3 regions of the Arthrobacter gyeryongensis genome follow, and region 1 is predicted to be linked to each of the others. Evidence: riboswitches for the same ligand, from Rfam matches in the RefSeq annotation. Region 1 holds a riboswitch; each other region holds the start of a gene.

Region 1 (7,025 bases):
GATTCAGTCAGTATCGACGTGATCCGAGCTTAGCTTGGCGATGATTGCCGTCCTTGGTCCGAGGGTCGCATGCCGGGGGAATAGACTCCGTTCATGCGTTTGGCGATCATTGGGGCGGTTCTGCTTGTGGCCGGTGCCGCGGCGATTGCCACGGGCGCACTGCCTTTCAGCGATCTGATGGCCCTCGTGGACCGGGTGGCTCCGATTCTGCTATTCGTCGTCGCGATGACGGTTGTGACTGAGCTGTGCAGTGAGGCCGGGGTGTTCCTTTGGACTGCCCGCCGGCTCCGTTATTGGGGCCGTGGATACAGCATTCTCTTGTGGCTCTTACTCGCGGTCTTTGCAACGCTCAGCACTGTCTTCCTTTCCCTGGACACAACGGCTGTGCTGCTGACCCCGGTGGTGGTCAGCGTGACGCGGCAAGCCGGGCTGCCGGCCCTGCCTTTCGCACTGACGACCGTGTGGCTGGCAAACACGGCAAGCTTGCTGCTTCCCATTTCCAACCTGACCAACCTTCTGGCACAGCACAGCCTTGGCGGTATTACTCCAGGTGCGTTTGCTGGCCTGATGTGGGCGCCCTCCCTTGCGGCCGTCGTCGTACCGCTGCTGTTCATCGCCATCGTCTTCCGGCGGGATCTGCGCAACCGCTATTCACGGATCCCGGTCGGGCGGATCAGGCCTGAACAGCCAGCCGGCGCTGAATCGAGGCCTGGGGCGGACTGGGTCCTGCTCGGGTGCAGCGCTGTGGTTCTGGCGCTGCTGCTGCCCGCATTGGTGTCCGGAGTCCCGGTATGGATCCCTGCCCTGGCCGGGGCTGTAGTGCTGGGCGTGGTGTTCGCGTTCCGGCGCCCGCAGGTTCTCAAGGTGACCCTGATTCCTTGGTCCTTGTTGCTGTTCGCTTCCGGCCTCTTCCTAGTGATGGAGGCCGTCAGGCATCTGGGAGCCTCTGTGTTGCTGAGTCAGCTGGCCGGACAAGGCCACGGCTTCCTGGATCTGGTTCGGCTCGCCGCGACGGGTACCGTCGGCTCCAATGTCCTCAACAATTTGCCTGCATACCTGCTCGCAGAGCCGCTGGCGGGGACGCCCGTGCGGATGGCCGCGTTGCTGATTGGAGTCAATGCGGGCCCGATCATCACCCCGTGGGCGTCCCTGGCAACCTTGCTGTGGCACGACCGGCTGATGCGGATGAACGTCCTGATTACTTGGAAGGGCTACGCGATCTTCGGACTGATGGTTGCTCCTCTGACCGTGTTTGCGGCAGTAGCGGTGCTGGCAGTCACCGGACGGTGAGCGCGTTCGGCGCGTGCCGGCCCCTGTCGCCGGGCGCGAAGAATCAGGACAGAATATAGAACAGCTTGGCCAGTACCGCCGGAACCCCATTCGAGAAGGAACTGCATCATGCTCAGCTTGCAGGACATCGACAATATCGTCCTCAACGGAGGGATTGTCGTGGACGTCGCCGGGGAGAAGATCGGCTCAGTGGAACAAATCTTCACGAGCGGTGATTCCGGGGATCCTGTCTTTGTCACGGTACGGACCGGATTATTCGGCATGTCCGAGTCTTTCGCCCCGCTTTCCGGAGCCAGCCTTGAGAATTCAGTGATCAAGGTGGCTTTCGCCAAGGACAAAGTGAAGAACGGCCCGCGCATCGAGAGCGACCGCGGCGCGATCACGGAGATGCAGGAGCAGGAACTATACAACTATTACGGGCTCGTGACCGAGGCCCCCGACGAAGGTACCTCGGAGGAAACCAGTGCCGACGATGAACGGACGGTGCCTGAGGCCGCGGCTGGGGAGACCGAGCCGGAACCGGGCCCGCCACCCCCGCCCCGGCATCCGCCGCGTCCGCCGCACGGCGGCCCGCATCCACCGCACCTGCACAAACATGTGCCCCTGCCCCCGCATCCCGGCCCGCCCCCTCTGCACCGGCCACCTGGGCCCTCGGCGGAACCGGAAGACATTCAATAACGGGCGCCCGCGTACCTGAGGATTCAGCCGCCCGCCGTGATCCTCACCGCAGCGACGCCCCCGCCTGTTGAGGTGGCGGAAGCACCTGAATAATCCCGCATTTCTAGAATCTGGACATTGACCGACCCGGGCTGCAGCTGAACAACTCGCGAGTAGGAAGTAGCGCAATCGATCGTCTGATCCTGCGGGGCAAGGCCGATCCGTGGATCCTGGGCGATGACAAGGTGGACATCCGAGGCGCCAACACAGGCTGCGGTCAGAGTATACGAGCCCGCGTCCTCGATCCTTGCACTCTTACCAACCCCGCTACCGGCGCCGCCCACCGTGCCGGAATCCTCCAGGATCACCGCGCCGGAGGCGGCCCCGAGAAGCTTCCTGGCTGTAACGAGATTGCTGGCTTCGAGCGCCACCGTTGCCTGGTCCTTGGTGGGCAACGGTGCCCGCGGAGGGGAACTCCGAGTGGTGCCGGCAGCCGGCCGAGGATCGCCGGCGTCGGTATATTGACAGCCGGACAAACCGGCCGCGAGCAGCAGCCCTGCCAGCAATAGCGCTACGGTTCTGGTTCCCCCATGACCCACCATGAATCCGAGTGTAGCGGGCCGCGTAATTTAGCTTGGCGACCCTATTGTGCCGCCATGGCCTCAGTAGTTAACTAGTTGCGCCGGGCAAGCTGGATAAACGTCTGGTGCGCCGGTTCTGGGGCCGACGCACCAGACTTCCCCTTCTCAGGATCCGATGGGAGAAAGTGCCCGCACCAGACCGAAGAGGTCCTTGGGGTCATCGGGGTTCGCGACGAGGTCGATCTCCTCGAAAAATTCCGAACCCTCAACGGCATCGCGCAGATACCGCAAGGCGGAGAAGTCCTCGATCGCGAAGCCCACGGAATCGAAAATCGTGATCTGGTCCGTGGAGGTGCGGCCCGGCGCGTGCCCGCACAGGACCTGCCAGAATTCCGTGACGGGAAATTCGGCGGACATTTGTTGGATCTCGCCTTCAATCCGCGTCTGGGGATCGTATTCCACGAAGACATCGCCGACGCCAAGGATGGCAGCGTCGAGTTCGGTCTTCCCTGGGCAATCGCCACCGATCGCGTTGATGTGAACACCGGGCGAGACCTGGGCAACCGTCAGGATGGTGGCATTGGCCTTGTCCGCCGTGCACGTGGTGACGACGTCGGCGCCCTCCACTGCGTGGGCGGCCGAGTCTGCGATGGTGATGTCGAAGCCGAGGGGAGCCATGTTCCGGACGAATTTCTCCATCGCAGCCGGATCCGTGTCCCAGATCCTGACACTGTTAATACCCAGGGCCGCCCGGAAGGCCAGGGCCTGAAACTCCGATTGGGTTCCGGTCCCGATCATCGCCATGATGCGGGAATCGGGGCGCGCGAGTTTCTTCGCGACCATCCCCGACGTAGCCGCCGTTCGCAGCGCCGTCAGCACTGTCATTTCCGCAAGGAACGTCGGATAACCGTTATGGACGTCGGACAGGACACCGAAAGCTGTCACGGTCTGGAAGCCACGCGCTGGATTCGAAGGGTGTCCATTTACATACTTGAAGCCGTATGTTTCCTGGTCGCTGGTGGGCATCAGCTCGATGACCCCAAACGGCGTGTGACTTGCCACCCTCGGAGTCTTGTCAAAGGATTCCCACCGCCGGAAGTCGTCTTCCAAGTATTGAATCATCTCCGAGATGATGGTCTCCGGGCCTCGCCCGGCCGTCCAACGAACCATATTGCGGACATCGACAAAGCGCGTCATGTGCGCTCCTTTCCCTCATAAGCACTGTTGCTACGAGGCTACGGAGCGGCGATATGCATCCACAATTGCCAAAGTACGTACTTTTCATTGAAAAGCTGCGCAAAATGACGAACACATCTCTACACAATGCTCATTGGATACTGGCGTGCTTCAAGCGGTCGACTACCGCAGGACGGAACTGAGCAACAAACTTGTCTCGCTATTGACGATCCCTTCGATGCCGCGGATCCGGCCCAACACCTGGTCAAAGTCACTAAGGCTTTCTGTGCGCAGCTCGGCCACAAGATCCCAACCGCCATTTGTGGTGTGCAGTGCCCAAATCTCCGGAAGTCCCCTGAGTTGGCGAATGACTTTGTCAGCCGATCTTCCTTCCACGGCAATGAGCGCAATGGCGCGAATGGCAAGTGGATCGACCTCGTCGCGCACCCTCGCGGTGAAACCAACGATGGTTCCCGAGGAAACTAGCCGCTCGAGCCGGCTATTCACAGTGGCCCTGGCGACGCCCAGCTTACGCGCGAGGCTCGCCACGGACGCCCTGCCGTCCTCCCGGAGGGCGGAGAGGAGCTGACGGTCAAGGTCGGTGAGTGCTGCCATAAAGATAAACGTATCGCCCATTCCCCAAGCGGGCCTGAGTCCGTAGGGTATCGACATGAGCATCTACATCAGCCCCGACTCTGCTGCATGGTCGCTGACGGCCATGGCGACTGGTGCGTCAGCGGGATCAATCGATGATGCAAACGGCATGTCCAACTTGGTGAAGGAAATCTACGAGACAGAAGGTTTCGAAGCCCTGTCGGGTGTGGTTTTTGCCTTGGCTCATCACAACAGCCTCTCGCTGCACGCGCTCGCCACGGCCACCGGGATATCCGTGCACGAGTTGCTGGAAATCCGGAAGCACCAAGGTTCCACTTTCCATCACTTCCCTACGGGAGTGGCGTCGCGGTTTGACGCCATTCCACCCCGGATCCAGGCAAGCCTTGAACCGCTGCCGAATGAAACCGACGCCTAGGACCCCCGGTTACGGAACATGACGACGGCCGGTGATGCAGGCCGCCGTCGTGGATGTTATTTTCTTCTTGAGTAATGAGCACCAGCGCGAAGCCCTGACTTGCTGGTCGGCAACCCTCTCTCCGGCGGGGTGCCTCAGGTGACTACTCGGCGTATCGACACTTTCGAACTGCAAGCGTGACTGAGGAGCACCAATGCCTGAACCCACCGAAGAAAAACTCTCGTACCGTCTCATCACGGGCCCTGACACGAAGGATTTCTGCGAGCGGATCTCCACCGCCCTCGCGGAGGGATACGTGTTGCACGGCAGCCCGGCCGCGACCTTCAATGGCACGGACGTGATTGTGGCCCAGGCCATCGTCCTGCCCGCCGCGATCGCGAGCGCAGATGCAGCAGTTGCCAACGCGGTAGACCAGCTCGATGAAGAGTTCGACGGCGAGGGGCACGCATGAGCTACGCAGGCGACCTCAGCCCGCACGATGCCTGGGCCAAGCTGGAACAAGGCGCCATCCTGGTGGACGTCCGCACCGAAGGAGAGTGGGCACACATCGGGATCCCTGACACAAAGGCGACGGAAAACGATCCCTTGTTCATCCAGTGGAACTTGGCCGGCGGCATTCCCAACACCCGTTTCATCGAAGAGCTGACGCAGCAGGCTCCGGAGGCGGACGGCACCGAACTGGTCTTCCTCTGCCGCTCCGGACAGCGTTCCATCGCCGCCGCGATCGCCGCAACACAGGCCGGCTACACCGCCTACAACGTCCTGGAGGGCTTCGAGGGCGAACCGGACCGCTACGGCGAGCGAACCGTGAACGGTTGGAAAAACCGTGGACTTCCGACGAATCTGGGGAACATCTAAGTGACTTTCAATCCTGACGCCGCCGGCTGGAGCCCTGACACCCAGGCAGTCCGCGGCGGTCTTGACCGCACCAACTTCCAAGAAACGTCCGAGGCCGTCTTCCTGAACTCCGGCTTCGTCTATGAGTCGGCCGCAGCCGCAGAGCGCGCATTCACGGGCGAGGACGAGCGCTTCGTCTACTCCCGTTACGGCAACCCCTCCGTGGCCACTTTCCAGGAGCGACTCCGCCTGCTCGAAGGCACCGAAGCGTGCTTCGCGACGGCGTCGGGCATGTCCGCTGTCTTCACAGCCCTCGGTGCGTTGCTGGCCGCCGGCGACCGCGTGGTTGCCGCCCGCTCGCTCTTCGGTTCCTGCTTCGTGATCCTCAACGAGATCCTGCCCCGCTGGGGCGTCGAGACCGTCTTCGTGGACGGCCCGGACCTGGACCAGTGGCGTGCCGCATTGTCCGAGCCGACAACGGCAGTGTTCTTCGAGTCGCCGTCGAACCCCATGCAGGAAATCGTGGACATTGCAGCAGTTAGCGAACTAGCCCACGCGGCGGGCGCTACCGTCGTCGTCGACAACGTCTTCGCCACTCCCCTGCTGCAGCGCTGCGGCGATCTCGGCGCGGACGTGATTGTCTACTCGGGCACCAAGCACATCGATGGCCAAGGCCGGGTCCTGGGCGGAGCAATCCTGGGCGCCAAGGAATTCATCGACGGTCCCGTCAAGCAGCTCATGCGGCACACCGGGCCGTCGCTTTCCGCGTTCAACGCCTGGGTCCTGACCAAGGGCCTGGAAACGATGGCGCTGCGCGTCAACCACTCCTCGGCGTCTGCGTTGCGGATCGCCGAATGGCTTGAGGATCAGCCGGCCATCAGCTGGGTCAAGTACCCCCTGCTGAAGTCGCACCCGCAATACGAGCTCGCGGCGAAGCAAATGAAGGCCGGCGGAACCGTGCTCACCTTTGAACTGCTGCCCTCTGCGGGGCGATCGGCGAAAGAGGCCGCCTTCGCGCTGCTGGACGGGCTCGCCGTGATCGACATCTCCAACAACCTCGGCGACTCCAAGTCCCTCATCACCCACCCCGCCACCACCACGCACCGCGCCATGGGTCCGGAAGGCCGCGCGGCCATTGGCCTGAGCGACGGCGTCGTGCGGCTTTCGGTGGGGCTGGAGGACGTGGACGACCTCATCGGGGACCTGGAAAGGGCCCTCAAACAGGTCTAGCCCGGCGGGTTAACCCGGCGCTTCGCGCCAGTCCTGGCGCACCCAGGTGAGGACGGGCTGCGGCTTGGTGTCGCTCTCGTCCCTCTCCGAGCGCATCGTGATCTGAACGGCGTGCTCGACGACGGCGGCCAGCCCGGCGGCGTCGGGCGTGCCCCCGTTGGTCTCGCTCCAGCGGCCGGCAACACCACGCTGTTCGATGGCGCCGTTGCCGCGGCTCAGGATGG
Region 2 (7,025 bases), on a different contig from region 1:
ATGAGCAACCCGGAAATCGAAGAAATCCCCATCCGCGACGACATGATCCGCCTTGGTCAGCTCCTGAAGCTCGCCAACCTCGTGGAGGACGGCGTGGAAGCCACGGAACTCATCAAGAACGGCCTGGTCAAAGTCAACGGCGAGATCGACGATCGGCGCGGCCGCCAACTCCATGTAGGCGACACCGTGACCGTCAACGGGCAGACGGTGCGGATCACCGCCGCTTCCTAGTTCGGCAACGCGGGGTCACTTCTGGCCCATTACGTGCCTCGGAATGGGCCGTAAGTGACCCCGCGTTGCTGTCAGACGGACGCGAGGACCTTGTGCTCCAGGAATTCGCATACGTGGCCGATTTCCTGCTGGTTGATGCCGTGCCACATACCCGTGTAGAGCACCTTGGTGAGGTCCATGTGCTTTCGGACCCACTCCATGGTGTATTCGATCTTGTCGGGGGTGATGACGGGGTCCTGCTGGTCCCGCCCCCAGAAGATCGGCACGGATCCGTCCAGTTCGGCGTCCCGGAAGGCTGGGTCGGCATCGGCGTCGACGACGAAGCCGGAAAGCCCGACGACGGCGGCAAAGTCCGCCGGGCGCTGCCGCAGGAGCGAAGTGGCCATGGCCATGCCCATCGAAAAACCGAGGAGCGTTACTGAGCTGTGGTTGGACTTGCACGAATCCAACCAGGCAAACACGTACTCCGCGGCGTCCTTGACGGCGTCGAGGGAGTAGTCGATGGAAGCCGTCAGCGGGAACCACGTGAAGCCCGGGCCCGTCGCGATGGGCGCGCGGAGCGAAGCGACGACGAAGTCCTGGGGCAACAGCCCGGAAAGGCTGAAAAGGTCTTGCTCGTTGGATCCGTAACCGTGCAACAGGACCAGCAATGGCTTGCCAGCCCGTTCCTCCTCTTCGTGGGACCACAAAACGACCGGGGCGGGAAAGGCGGAAGCTTGACTCATGGGACTATTCTTGCAGTTACCCATGAGTAACAAGCTACGGGCGCGTAGCGTTGCAGCGAGAGGCAGGATATCGACGTGAGTGACACTGATTCCACGGTGGGGCCAAAGCCGGACGAACGGATTCATCCGTGGACCCGCTACGTGGCATTGGGTGATTCCTTTACCGAAGGCATCGGCGACCCTGAGCCCAACAATCCCGGGGGACATCGCGGCTGGGCCGACCGCGTAGCCGAGGAACTGAGCCGGGGGCACCGGGATTTCGCCTACGCCAACCTGGCCATCCGCGGGCGGCTGCTCCAGCAGATCCTCGACGGACAACTTGGCCCGTGCATGGACCTCAAGCCGGACCTCGTGAGCATCTCCGCAGGCGGCAACGACCTCATCCGCCCCGGCGGCGATCCCGACACCCTGGCCGAGAAACTCGATGCCGCCGTACAGACCCTGGGCTCCGAAGGCGCCACCGTGGTTCTCTTCAACGGCCCGGACACCGTGTCCTCAGTACTCGGCCGGATCCGCGGCAAGGTGGCCATCTACAACGAAAACCTCCGCACGGTCGCCGCCCGCCACGATGCCGTGATCGCTGATATGTGGTCCCTTCGCCAACTCTCCAACTCCCAGATGTGGGACGAAGACCGCCTGCATTTCTCTCCGCTCGGCCACCACACCATCGCCGCGATGGTCCTCGACTCACTCAATGTGCCGCACAACCTCGAGCCGCTGTTCCCCAAGCCGCTCCCCCAGCGCAGTTGGCGCGAAGCCCGCTCGGGCGACCTCGTATGGGCACGTGAGTATTTTGTCCCCTGGGTCATCCGCCGGATCCGGCACCAGTCCTCCGGCGACGGCATCCTGCCGAAACGCCCGACGCCGGGACCCGTCTTCGGCCCTGCCGACACCTTCCTGCCCCGGAGTTGAGCGGGAACCACAGGGCGGGTCACAGGGAGCGGGGCTAAGCTGGTGAAAGACCTAGGAGGCCTCTACCGTGAACAATTTGATCTTCTGGATCATCGTCTGCTCTTGGCTGATTCCGATGGGGATCCGCATGTACAACCGATCGCGCCAACGCAGGCTCCGGGACTTCCCTCCGCAGAATTACCCCGCTCAGCCCTATCCTCCACGGAACTACCCCGTCGGATACCCGGAGCTGCCCCCGGTAATCTTCCCGGCTGAGCCGCAACCCCCGGTGGCGACGCCCGTACCGCAGGCCGCTCCGCCGTCGTCGGCTGCTCCGCAAGCGAACAGCGCGACCCAGCCGAACAGCGCGCCCCAAGGCTACCGGGCACGGAAACTGGCCGAACTGGACCAGGAGTACAGCGACGGGAAAATCGCCATGGAGGATTACATGAAGCTCCGCCAGGAGATCATGAACGGCTGATTCAGCCGAAGAAGGCTTCGCGCAGCTGGGGGCCGAGCTGGCCGATCTCGGTGAGGAAACCGTCGTGCCCGATCGGCGCCTCGATCACATGAACGGGGACTCCTCCGGGCAAGGCCTTGGCCAGCTCGTGCGATTGTTCCGGGAAGTAGAGCCGGTCCGAGTCCACCGAGGCAACGAAGAACTTCGCTGTAGCCACGGACAGCGCATCCTCCAATGAGCCGCGGCCGCGGGTGATGTCGTGGCTCATGAGGGCCTCGGTGATGGCGATGTAGCTGTTGGCGTCGAAGCGCTGGACCAGCTTGCGTCCCTGGTGGTCCAGGTAGCTTTCCACCTGGTAGCGGCCCCGGTCCCCTAATGCCGCAGCCCGAAGGGGTGCCTCGCCGCCTTGGGCGTTCCGGCCGAAGCGGAAGTCCAGTTCATCCGCTGAACGATAGGTGATGTGGGCGATCCGCCGGGCAAGGGCCAGCCCTGCCTCGGGCGCGGCCTGGCCATAGTAGTCGCCGCCGTTGAAGTCGGCGTCCTGCCGGATGGCGAGCGTCTGGGCCTGCGCGAACGCGATCTGTTCGGCAGTGCTGTACGCCCCGATCGAAATCACGGCGCATCGCTTGACGCGGTCCGGATAGCTGACGGCCCATTCCAGTGCGCGTGCACCGCCCATGGACCCACCTACGACGGTATGCCAGCTGTGGATCCCCAAAGCGTCGGCCAGCCGGGCTTCGGCTACGGTGCTGTCCCGCAGGGTCACGAGCGGGAAGCGGGAGCCCCACGGCTTGCCGTCAGGAGCGCTCGACGACGGCCCGGTGCTGCCGTAACAGCCTCCCACGATGTTGACGGAGACCACGAAGTAGCGATCCGTGTCGATGGTGGCGCCGGGGCCGACGAGTTGCTCCCACCAGCCTTCTTCGTCGCTCTCGCCGCGGGCCACATGGGTGCTGCCTGTCAGGGCGTGTTCCACCAGGACAGCGTTGGAAGCGTCGGCGTTGAGCCGCCCCCATGTTTCGTACGCAAGGAGGACCTCCGGCAGGAAACCTCCGGCCTCGAGTTCGAGCCCGCCCACGGAAACATACTTGACGGTTCCGTCCTGGGTACCGGAAAGGGGTATGGCTGTTGCAGCAATTGTCATTCGTTGACACCTCACATCGCGCTTGCCCGCCGCCAACACAGCGAAGGGCCAGGTCTTCACCCGGGGCACCCCGCCGCGATTGGAGGGTTGCCGGCCAGCAAGCCGGGGCTGTCGCTGGCACTCATGACCTATAGGAAGAGTCTAGGAAAACCGGACCCCTTCTGACGAAGATTATGACACCTTTGTGACACTTGACCGTGTTTTGTTCACGAAGAAGGGACCTAGGAGGCCAGCCGACGAAGATTCCGCCCGCCGGCCTCTTGCACCATCCGGAGCGGTACTAGCTGCCCTTCGCCGCCCGGAATCCTGACTCGAGGTCCGCGAGGATGTCGTCGATGTGCTCGATCCCGACGGACAGCCGTACCAGGCCCGGGGTCACTCCGGCCACGGCCTGCTGTTCGGGGGTCAGCTGGCTGTGTGTCGTGGACGCGGGGTGGATGACCAAGGATCGGACGTCGCCGATGTTTGCCACGTGCGAATGCAGTTCCAGGGCGTCCACGAAGCGTTTGCCGGCGTCGATCCCGCCGCGGATGGTGAAGGACACCACCGCGCCGGTGCCGCGGGGTCCGTACTTCCGCCCGCGTTCGAACCACGGACTGGAAGGCAGCCCCGCGTACGCGACCGATTCGACGTCGTCGCACCCTTCGAGCCATTGCGCCACTTTGGTGGCGTTGTCCACGTGGCGTTCCACCCGCAGGCTGAGGGTTTCGATTCCTTGGGAGATGAGGAAAGCGTTGAACGGGGACACTGCCGAGCCGAGGTCCCGCAGGAGCTGGACCCGGGCCTTGAGGATGTAGGAGAGGTTCGCGCCGAGGGCACCGTCCTTGCCGAGGTCGCGGGCATAGACCAGGCCGTTGTAGCTGGGGTCCGGAGTGTTGAAGTTGGGGAACCGCTCGGGGTCCTTGCCGAAATCGAACTTGCCGGAGTCCACAATGACGCCGGCAATGGCGGATCCGTGCCCTCCAAGGTACTTGGTGGCCGAATGCACCACAATGTCCGCGCCCCACTCGATGGGCCGGATCAGGTAGGGCGTGGCGAGGGTGTTGTCCACGACGAGCGGGACTCCGGCTTCGTGCGCGATGCGGGAGACGCCCTCGATGTCCAAAACGTCCTGGCGGGGGTTGGAGACGACTTCGGCGAAGAACAGCTTGGTGTTCGGCTGCACGGCGTCGCGCCAGTGGTCGAGGTTGTCCGGGTCCTCGACGAAGGTGACCGAGATTCCGAATTTCTTCAGCGTGTGCGCCAGCAGGTTGTAGGTGCCACCGTAGAGGCTCGGGCTGGCGACCAGGTGGTCGCCAGCCTCGGCGACGTTGAGGATAGCGAACGTTTCCGCGGCCTGGCCGGAGCTCAGCAGGAGTGCCGCGAGTCCACCCTCCAGGCTCGCTATGCGCTGTTCCACCGCATCCTGCGTGGGGTTGCCGATCCGGGTGTAGATGGGTGCCAGCTCGGCCAGCGCAAAGCGGTTGGCCGCGCTTTCCGCGCTGGGAAAGACGAACGAAGTGGTCTGGTAGATGGGAAGTGCCCGGGCGCCGGTGGCGGCGTCCGGCTCCTGGCCGGCGTGGATCTGGCGCGTTTCGAATGACCATCCTTGGGACATGCGGACTCCTGGTTGTCGGGGCTCTTGCCGTGCTTCAACCTGCCGGGTTGAAGTATTCCGCCTGCCGGCGTTCGGTTGCCGCCAGTCTAGGGACGGTGTTGCGGGCTCCGGAAGCTTTGTGACGAACACGGTAGTTTTCGGTCCCGGCGCGTCCTGAAGTGACTCTGAGCTGCCTTTTCGATACATCCCACCTTGGTTAGGCTTGACTTAGCTGAGAGCTCCATCACAAAGTGCCAAGATGAAGCCATGCGCATGGATCACGTCTCTTACGCTTGTGAACGAGATGGCCTCTTGGCCACCACCGAGCGAATTTCCGCAGCATTGGGAGTGGACGCAGTCCGGGGCGGAGTGCATCCGCGCTTCGGTACCCGGAACATGATCATCCCCCTTGCTGACCACAAATACCTGGAAGTTGTCGAGGTCCTAGACCACCCGGCATCCGACAAGGCACCTTTTGGACAAGCCGTCCGTGCACGCTCCGCCGCAGGAGGCGGTTGGATGGGCTGGTGCGTCGCTGTTGACGACCTGAGCCCGTTCGAACAGCGGCTCGGACGCGCCGCCGTCCCCGGCAACCGCAAGTTTCCGGACGGCCGCGAACTCGTCTGGTCGCAGATCGGCATCCTGGGACTCATCGCCGATCCCCAAGTTCCGTACCTGCTCCGCTGGGAGGGCGACCCTGCACTTCACCCGTCCCTCGTCTACCCAAGCGACGTCAAGATGTCCAGCCTCACCATTGCCGGCTCCGCGGAGCGCGTTACCGAATGGCTCGGAGAACCCGTGGAGAAGCCGCTTGAGGACGTCGCAGTCCAATGGATGGCTCCGCACGGAACGCCGGGCATCATGTCGGTAACGTTCGAAACCGCCAACGGAGCCGTCACGATCTGACGGACCCTCGCATCACCTTCTGAGGGACATCGGGCGAGGAGGCCCGGAAAACTTCGGCCGCCATTATGCGGGTGCCAATGACGTCACCCCGCAATGGCGGCCGAAACCTTTTAAAGCGCCTCAGCCCAGCCCGATGGCCTTGCCGAAGACACTGAAGCCGACGAACGCCACAATGTCCAGGAGGGCGTGGGCCACCACGAGCGGCATGACCCTTTTGGTCTTCGTGTAGATCCAGCCGAACACGAGGCCCATGACGGCGTTGCCGATGAAAGGTCCGAAGCCTTGGTACAAGTGGTAGCTGCCGCGAAGGAGCGCGCTGAGCACGATCGCCAGCGGGGTGCTCCACCCGAACTTCCCGAACCGGTCCAGGAGGTAGCCCACCACGATCACTTCTTCGACGACGGCGTGCCGCACCGCGGAGAGGACCAGCACCGGCACGGTCCACCAGTAGGAGTCCAGGCCGCTGGGGATGATCGCTGTAGTGATCCCCAGGGCGCGGCCGGCCGCATAGAGCCCCAGCGACGGGATCCCGATCAGCGCGGCGAGGCCTAGTCCTTGCAACGCGTCGCGGCCCGGGCGGGCGAAGTTGAAGCCCAGCCGGGTGAAACCCGAGGGGCTCTCAGCCGTTTGGCGATGCAAAGACAGAAAGTAGAACACCAACACCACCGGGACCAGGGCGAACGCGATATCCAGCAACTGGTAGGTGAGGTCGAAGTACTCGCGCGTGCTCTGCGAGCGGTTGAGGGTGGACGTCGCATGGGCCAAAGGCCCCTGGGTCATCTTGTCCAGCAACTGCACCACGGAGTACACAGCCGATTGGCCGAGGGACAGGCCAAGGACAATCAGTACTTCGGCGCGCAACCGGCGCGTTGAGGCTAGGAGCATGCTCCTATCTTGCCTTCATTTGCCTGATGTTTCCCCTGAGCCGGGTCCCCGGATGTCCGCTTGCATGGGCCGGGCGTCTCCTGACCCTATGCTTGGTGGGATGAGCGCGCCAGCACGAATCTTCATGATCCGGCACGGCCAGTCCGCCGCCAACGCCGACACTTCCATCTACAACCGTGTGCCCGATTACCGCATCCCGTTGACGGA
Region 3 (7,025 bases), on a different contig from region 1:
TGAAGGCGGCGCGCGGATCGCGGCCATGACCACCGTGATGACGGTCATCGGCATCGGCTGGGGCATCACCTGGTTCACCTACGCGGCGGACTATTCACGTTTCGTCAGCAAGTCCGTCCCTAAGCACAAGGTCTACTTGGCCTCGGTATTCGGCCAGTTCCTCCCGGTAGTGTGGCTCGGCATCCTCGGCGCCAGCCTGGCAACGAAGAGCGGCACGGCCGATCCCGGCCACCTCATCGTCGACAACTTCGGCGTCCTGGCCATCCCGGTCCTGTTCCTGGTGCTACACGGTCCCATCGCGACGAACATCCTGAATATCTATACCTTTTCGGTGGCCGCGCAGGCATTGGACATCAAAGCCAAGCGTCGTTCCTTGAATCTCTTTGTCGGGCTCCTGGCCCTGGTCGGCGTCGTGTTCTTCATCCTGCAGGAGGATTTCGCGTCCACATTGAGCACGTGGCTCGGCGGCCTCGTGGCGTGGGTAGCCGCGTGGGGAGGCATCATGCTGGTGCACTACTTCTGGGTGGACAAGCGTAGCCCCGTGGCAGTCGATCGACTCTTCGACCCCGTGGGCACCCGTCGGCTCCCGGCAGTCAACTGGGCCGGGATCACCGCGCTCTTGGTGGGCATCTTTGCCACGTGGCTGTTCATGTACGGCGTCCTGCCGATCATGCAGGGCCCCATTGCCACGGCCATGGGCGGGATCGACTTGTCCTGGCTGGCAGGCGGGCTCGTTGCCGCGGCAGTTTACGGCGCACTGGGCCCACGGGTTCATGCCCGATACCTTCCGCTGCCGTCCGCAGCCGCAGTTTCCTCCGCAACCGCGACGTCGCAGCACCTTGCGGAAGACGCCGTCGCCAATCTGGTCAACGACTGAAAGGAACCCCGATGACTTTTCCTGACGAGGCACACCTGATCACGTGGCCCGAAAACTTCAAGGCGGCGGCGTCGTTCACGTTCGACGTCGACGCCGAATCGTGCACCATTGCGCACGATCCCACAAGCACCAGGCGCATGTCGCTCATGAGCCACCAGTCCTACGGCCCGAGGGTCGCGGTTCCGCGGCTCCTGAAGATCCTCGAGCGACAAGAGATCCAGGGAACGTTCTTCATCCCGGGGTTCACGGCGGAAAGCTACCCCGACGTGGTGCGGCGGATCGTCGACGGCGGCCATGAAGTCGCCCACCACGGCTACTTGCACGAACCGATGCAGGGAATCGACGCCGCCACCGAGGCCAACTATCTGGACCGCGGGCTCGAAGCCCTCGCGAAGGTAGCCGGGGTCAGGCCGGTCGGCTACAGGGCGCCGTGGTGGGAGCTGAACTGGCATTCGCCTGCGCTCCTCGCGGACCGTGGCTTCCTCTACGATTCAAGCCTGCTCGACGGCGATGCCCCCTATCGCATGGCGGTTACCCGGGGTGATTCAGGGCATAGCAATTCACGGGACATTGTGGAGATCCCGGTCGATTGGGCCCTGGACGATTGGGAACAATACGCGTTCTACCCGGGAGTAACCGGAAGCGGAGTCATCGAGAGTCCGGCCAAGGTCTTGGAGATGTGGACCCTCGAAGCCGAAGCCCACCACGCCCAAGGCAGTTGCTTCGTCTTGACCAACCACCCGTTCATCTCCGGCCGTCCATCCAAGGCCGTTGCCTTGGAGCAGCTGATCGACCGCGTCAAGGCCTTGGACGGGATGTGGGTGACCACCTTGGAGCGGATCGCCGAACACACCAAGGCCACGGTCAACGAGATCCACAGCCACGCCCGGATCGAGGTGCCCTCCTACCCAGGCGCAGGAGCCAGCTTCAAGCCTGCCCGTTTGCTGGAAACCGCCCCCAACTAAGCCCAGGGCCTGGACTGGGCTACAGATCGCTCCGGCACGGGGCGGTGTGGAGTTTGTAGAGCCCGTTCAGGTCTCCGGCTGCCAAACCATCGGGGGCGCCGATCTCGGGGTACATGAGCTGGATGGGGTCCTCTATGTGGTCAAGGCCCACCACGTGGCCAAGTTCGTGTTGAATCACGGCGGAGACGTAATGGGCGCCCCCGGGGACGCCCAGCAGTTCCGTGATTTGCGGGGCGTCGAGGTCCAGGCTTCCCGAGACGTAGCTCTTAGGCCCGGTGCCGAAGCTGTACATGGTGCTGCCGCCGGTTCCGATGACGGTTCCTGCCAACGCCGGAGCCGCTTCGGGAGTGGTCCAGGAAATCAGCATGGGCGCCCAACGATCTCCGTAGAGCGCGGGCTGGTAGGGCTTGCGCTTCTCGGAGGGGTTTTCCGTGCTGGGGCCGTCGTCAACGAATTTGAGGCCGGTGGCGGCGGCGATCTTGGCGATGGCGTCGGCGATGAGCCCCTCGGATCCGGCCGGGGCGAGGGCTGCGTTGACTACGTAGTGCAGCGGCCGGCACGGAGAGTAGCCCACGGGGGTGCCGTCGGCGTTGGTGGCCAGGAACTTGTAGGAGCTGCTGGCCACGGCAGGCTTCGCGGGGGAGCCGAGCGGGTGCCCGGCTTCCTCCAGTCCAGGCGGCGGGGTATCCGGCGCGCGGGCCGCTTTTTGGGGCGCCTGCCCGGGAGCCCCGTCCTGCCCGGGGGTGCTTGCCGTGGCATGGGCGGAGGGGCCAAGGTTCGGAAGCAAGCCGGTGATGCCGGGGTCGCCCCGGAGGAATCCACTGACGAGCACGGCCACGGCGGCGACGACCGCCACCACCATCAAGTTTCGGAATAGCGCCAGAGCGGTACTGGGGCGCTTGGGCGGCGGGCCGCCGTCGTACCCGTAATTTGAATGCAAGTCTTCCCCCAAGTCCGTGCGCCGGCGCCCCATCGGGCCGGCGCTACTAACCGATGACTGCGCCGAAGACGAGTCCCAGCCCATACGTTGCCGCGGCCGCACCGAGCCCGATGGCCAGCTGCCGGAGGCCGCGGGTCAGCGGCGAGGTTCCGGACAACAAGCCGACGACGGCGCCGGTCGACAGAAGCGCGATGCCCACCAGCGTACCGGCCACAGCAAGCGCCGCGAAGCCCGTCATGCCGAAGATGAACGGCAGGATGGGCACGATGGCGCCCGAACCGAAGAAGCAGAAGCTTGAGATCGCGGCGCCCCAGGCGGAGCCTACGGCCTCGTGCTCGTTGACGGTTTCTTCCACTTCGGGGTGCAGCGAGAGGCTGGGATCGCAATCGCAGCTGTAGAGGCCCATGCGTTCGGCGGCCCGGTGTTCGGCAGCTTCGCGGGACATGCCCCGGGCCAGATACACAAGGACCAGCTCATTGTGCTCAATGTCCAGGGCCGGGGCGGCCCTCAGCGTGGCCTGGGTGGGGCGGGTGGCCTTGAGGAGCTCGAGTTGCGAGCGGACCGAGACATACTCGCCGGCACCCATGGACAGTGCGCCCGCCAGCAGGCCGGCGATACCGCTGAACAGGACCACGGTGGCGGGAACGCCGGTGGCCGCCATGCCCATCACGAGGGAAAGGTTGCTGACCAGGCCATCATTGGCGCCGAATACGGCGGCGCGGAACGTGCCTGACAACCTGTTGCGGCCGCGTGTCGCCAGGCCACGGACTACTTCTTCGTGGATCTGTTCGTCAGCCGCCATGGCGCGGGTCGCTGCTGGATCCTTCGCGTAAGGCGAGCGGCCTTCAGCCCGTTGGGCGAGGGCCAACACGAACACCGATCCAAAGTTCCGGGCCAGGAAGCCGAGCATTTGGCTCCGGACCGAGGCCGCCTTCGGCATGCCGGCATGTTCGCCGAGGAGCTTGAGCCAGTGTGCCTCGTGGCGGCCTTCAGCCTCTGCGAGGGCCAAAAGGATTTCGCGTTCCTCGCCGTCTCGGCGCTGCGCCAGTTGGCGGTAAACGGCGGCCTCGGCTCGCTCATCCGCCAAGTACTGCCGCCAGCGCTTGATGTCCGACGACGACGGGGGAGTCTTGGGGGCAGCTACGTCTTGCGATGGACTGCTTGAGTCCTGCGGATTGTGTGAATGCGAGTTGTCTGGATCTGTCGGGTTCTGTGGATCTGCGTGCGGGTGCACCGGGACTCCTGGGTTGCTGGGGCGGGCTTCATCGCCTCATTGCGGCTCCACTCTATCGCCAATTTCCGCGGCTTTTCGGCCGGTAATCCTCACTGGAGAATTTAGGTCAGCCTCAAAAACAGGAGGCTCCCGGGAAGCCTTGACCGCGGCAAGGGGCAGTGCTGGGATGGATGGACAGGGTCCACGAATTGGCGGGGTAGCGCTGGACGGCTGCCTCCTATGCCTGTGCGATGGGCTCAGCGGCACGTCGAACGGAGGTTGCACCATGGACAGCACCGAGACCCACGCCCGCCACCCCGACCGTCCCACGGTCGAGGCCGATCCCGCCTATGACTACAACGAGGACCTGGCGGTGGACGAGGACTGGGAGGACCAATCCGAGGTTCTCGACGACGACGAGCGGCCGGTTGCCCTCGATGCCGACGAACACCGTGATGCTGAAGATATCGAATAGCCCCGGCTCGCTGAACCGACTTGCTAAGCCCCGGTAGCTAAAACGCGCTCAGGATGAAGTGCTTCTGCACGCCTGCCCGGTGCCCGGTTGCCGCCACTGTGAGGGTGAGTTTCCGTGTCGCCGGGAACCAGCGGGCGGGTTGCACCGCTCTCGAAAGTGCTTCGGTGATGAGCCGCGGCTCATGATGCCAATAGCGTTCCAAGTTCCCGTCCACCACGAACGTGATGGAGCCTTGGGACAGGTCGACGCCGGGAATCACCCGGACGAACTCGTCCACCCGCCGGGGCCGGGGCAACAATAGGGTGCCGGACTGGGTGGTGCGGTCGGCGGCGGCGCCGTTTTCGAAAGGCATGGCCTTCTCCCGTGGAGTTGCTCTTGCCCGTTCGGTTGTCTCTGGTCCGAGCCGGGCCGCTTCTTCATCCGAACCACCCGTGAACATGGGGTTGGCGTGTGGCAAGTCGGAGCTTGGCACCACATCTCTTGAAGCTCTTCCTACTGTACATGCGGCAGCGGCACCGCGCCCTCAAGGAGAAGGTGCGGCGCCGCCGTCGTACTTGATTCTGTGAAGTTTAGTGGCTGGCCACCGGGTGGGCTTCCAAGGGGAGTTCCTCCACGGCCGCTCCGGCAACGCGGCGGTCCCATGCCTCGCGGACCGCGGGTTCGGTGGGAGGCGTCAGCAGGGAGACCACAACGTACACCAGCAGCGAGGCTCCGAGGCCCCAGTAGATGGGATCGTTGGCGTAGACGCCGTCTTCGCTGGGGATGATTCCCGTGGCGTAGGCGATCAGCAGGCCCAGCGTCAGTACGGATCCGACCGCCATGGACCAGGCCGCGGCAATACCGGTGCCGCGCTTCCAGACCAGGCCACCCAGGATGGCAACGAGGAGTCCACCCACGAGGATGTCGTAGGCGATGGTCAGGGCCACCACGACGTCTTGCGCCGCCATGGAGATCAACACGGCCACGATGCCCAGGCCAAGGACCCAATACCGGTTGGCCTTGACGTCGTGCTCGGGGTTCTCGGTGTCGTCGGTGTTGATTGTCTTGCCGAACCAGCTGGCCACGAACGGGACTACGTCGGCGCGGGCAACGGTGGCTGCGGCGATGAGGGCACCGGAAGCGGTGGACATCATGGCCGCGACTGCCGCGGCCATGACGAGGCCGCCGATGCCGATCGGCAGGATGTGGGTGGCTACCTCGGCGTAGACAACGTCCTTGCCAAGGGCCTTTACGTCGATATTGGGCAGGGCCACGCGGGCGGCAAGGCCGATCACAGCTCCGGCGACGCCGTACAGGACGCAGTAGATGCCGGCAGTGGCGCCGCCCCAACGGGCCACCTTGGGGGTCTTGGCGGTGAAGACGCGCTGCCAGATGTCCTGGCCGATCAGCAGGCCCAGGGTGTAGACCACGAAGTAGGTGATGATGGTCTGCGCTCCGATGCCGTCCAACTGGAAGAAGCTGGCGTCAACGCGGGCTCGGATGCCGTCGAAGCCGCCTGCAGCGTTGAGGACGAACGGGAGCATGAGGAAGAAGATGCCCACTGTCTTGATGATGAACTGCACCTGGTCGGCGAGGGTGATGGACCACATACCGCCGATCGTGGAGTACACGAGGACGATGGCGCCGCCGACGGCGATGGCAAGCCAGCGCTCCCAGCCGAAAAGGACAACGAAGATGGTGGCGTAAGCGCCAGTGGACGTGGCGCACAGCATGAGGGTGTAGGCCAGCATAACGATGCCGGAGGTTTGCGTGGCGCGCTGGCCGTATCGCAGGCTCAGCATCTGGGAGACCGTGTAGATCTTCAGCCGCTGGATAGTACCGGCGAAAAGCAGGCTCAGGAGGAGCACGCCAGAACCGATCGCGACCACCAGCCACATGCCGGAGACGCCGAACTTGTAGCCGAGACCGACGCCGCCAACCGTCGATGCGCCCCCAAGGACGACTGCGGCCATGGTGCCGGTGTAGAGCATCGGACCGAGGCGGCGTCCTGCCACCAGGAAGTCGCTGTTGTTCTTGGTGCGCGACTTGCCCCACCAGCCGAAGGCCAGCATGGCGAGCAAATACACCACCACGATCGCAATATTGATGAACGAAGAGTCCACGGTTGGCTCCTGAAAGTGATGCGCAGAGCTCTGGGGGAATCCGACGCCGGTCCGCGGGGGTTCGTGCGGGGTTGCGGAAGGTCTCTGCGCTGGTGATTGGGGAGAGTAGCCTGTGATGTGTGCCTCACAAGCAACACTTGTTGCCTATGAGGATACGTAGTGATGCGAGTAACAGTCAAGGCGCTGTCTTGCACAGCGGACTCATCGGCGGCCCCCCGGCTAGCCAAAGGCCCTGCCACGCGGGCGATCCGGCTACTATTGCTGCAATGACAGGGCCGCATAAACGGCCTGAAAGGTTCGTGAATGAAGGCTCTCCCCGTTGAACCGAGCAATGTCCCCGTTGCCATCGGTTCCAGAATCCGTGCCGCCCGCCAATCGCAGCGGCTCACCATCGAGCAGGTTGCCGACGCCACTGGCCTCACCAAGGGGTTCCTGAGCCGTGTGGAGCGTGAC

The links. Region 1 has a riboswitch for S-adenosylmethionine ahead of ABEA18_RS06465 (DUF1737 domain-containing protein). Riboswitches for the same ligand answer to the same signal wherever they lie in the genome.
Region 2: it holds a riboswitch for S-adenosylmethionine, as region 1 does, so the genes downstream of both, metX (homoserine O-acetyltransferase MetX) here and ABEA18_RS06465 (DUF1737 domain-containing protein) in region 1, are expected to answer to the same signal.
Region 3: it holds a riboswitch for S-adenosylmethionine, as region 1 does, so the genes downstream of both, ABEA18_RS03065 (hypothetical protein) here and ABEA18_RS06465 (DUF1737 domain-containing protein) in region 1, are expected to answer to the same signal.

What each region holds. Positions count from the first base shown of each region.
Region 1 covers NZ_BAABKK010000009.1:115,293-122,317, forward strand. Annotated here, with positions in the region: gene ABEA18_RS06435 (SLC13 family permease) at 94-1,290, shown strand; gene ABEA18_RS06440 (hypothetical protein) at 1,399-1,968, shown strand; gene ABEA18_RS06445 (hypothetical protein) at 1,992-2,549, opposite strand; gene ABEA18_RS06450 (ornithine cyclodeaminase) at 2,694-3,725, opposite strand; gene ABEA18_RS06455 (Lrp/AsnC family transcriptional regulator) at 3,888-4,319, opposite strand; gene ABEA18_RS06460 (hypothetical protein) at 4,375-4,734, shown strand; SAM riboswitch class IV at 4,805-4,917, shown strand; gene ABEA18_RS06465 (DUF1737 domain-containing protein) at 4,928-5,185, shown strand; gene ABEA18_RS06470 (rhodanese-like domain-containing protein) at 5,182-5,592, shown strand; gene ABEA18_RS06475 (O-succinylhomoserine sulfhydrylase) at 5,593-6,801, shown strand; gene ABEA18_RS06480 (glutamate--cysteine ligase 2) at 6,811-7,025, opposite strand, start outside.
Region 2 covers NZ_BAABKK010000015.1:132,771-139,795, reverse strand. Annotated here, with positions in the region: gene ABEA18_RS12330 (RNA-binding S4 domain-containing protein) at 1-231, shown strand; gene ABEA18_RS12325 (alpha/beta hydrolase) at 303-956, opposite strand; gene ABEA18_RS12320 (SGNH/GDSL hydrolase family protein) at 1,032-1,868, shown strand; gene ABEA18_RS12315 (hypothetical protein) at 1,936-2,328, shown strand; gene metX (homoserine O-acetyltransferase MetX) at 2,330-3,451, opposite strand; SAM riboswitch class IV at 3,465-3,580, opposite strand; gene ABEA18_RS12305 (bifunctional o-acetylhomoserine/o-acetylserine sulfhydrylase) at 3,732-5,048, opposite strand; gene ABEA18_RS12300 (VOC family protein) at 5,295-5,933, shown strand; gene ABEA18_RS12295 (CPBP family intramembrane glutamic endopeptidase) at 6,054-6,818, opposite strand; gene ABEA18_RS12290 (histidine phosphatase family protein) at 6,919-7,025, shown strand, end outside.
Region 3 covers NZ_BAABKK010000004.1:128,542-135,566, reverse strand. Annotated here, with positions in the region: gene ABEA18_RS03090 (purine-cytosine permease family protein) at 1-877, shown strand, start outside; gene ABEA18_RS03085 (polysaccharide deacetylase family protein) at 889-1,842, shown strand; gene ABEA18_RS03080 (matrixin family metalloprotease) at 1,862-2,704, opposite strand; gene ABEA18_RS03075 (VIT1/CCC1 transporter family protein) at 2,829-4,016, opposite strand; gene ABEA18_RS03070 (hypothetical protein) at 4,282-4,470, shown strand; gene ABEA18_RS03065 (hypothetical protein) at 4,508-4,822, opposite strand; SAM riboswitch class IV at 4,837-4,956, opposite strand; gene ABEA18_RS03060 (sodium:solute symporter family protein) at 5,040-6,572, opposite strand; gene ABEA18_RS03055 (helix-turn-helix domain-containing protein) at 6,876-7,025, shown strand, end outside.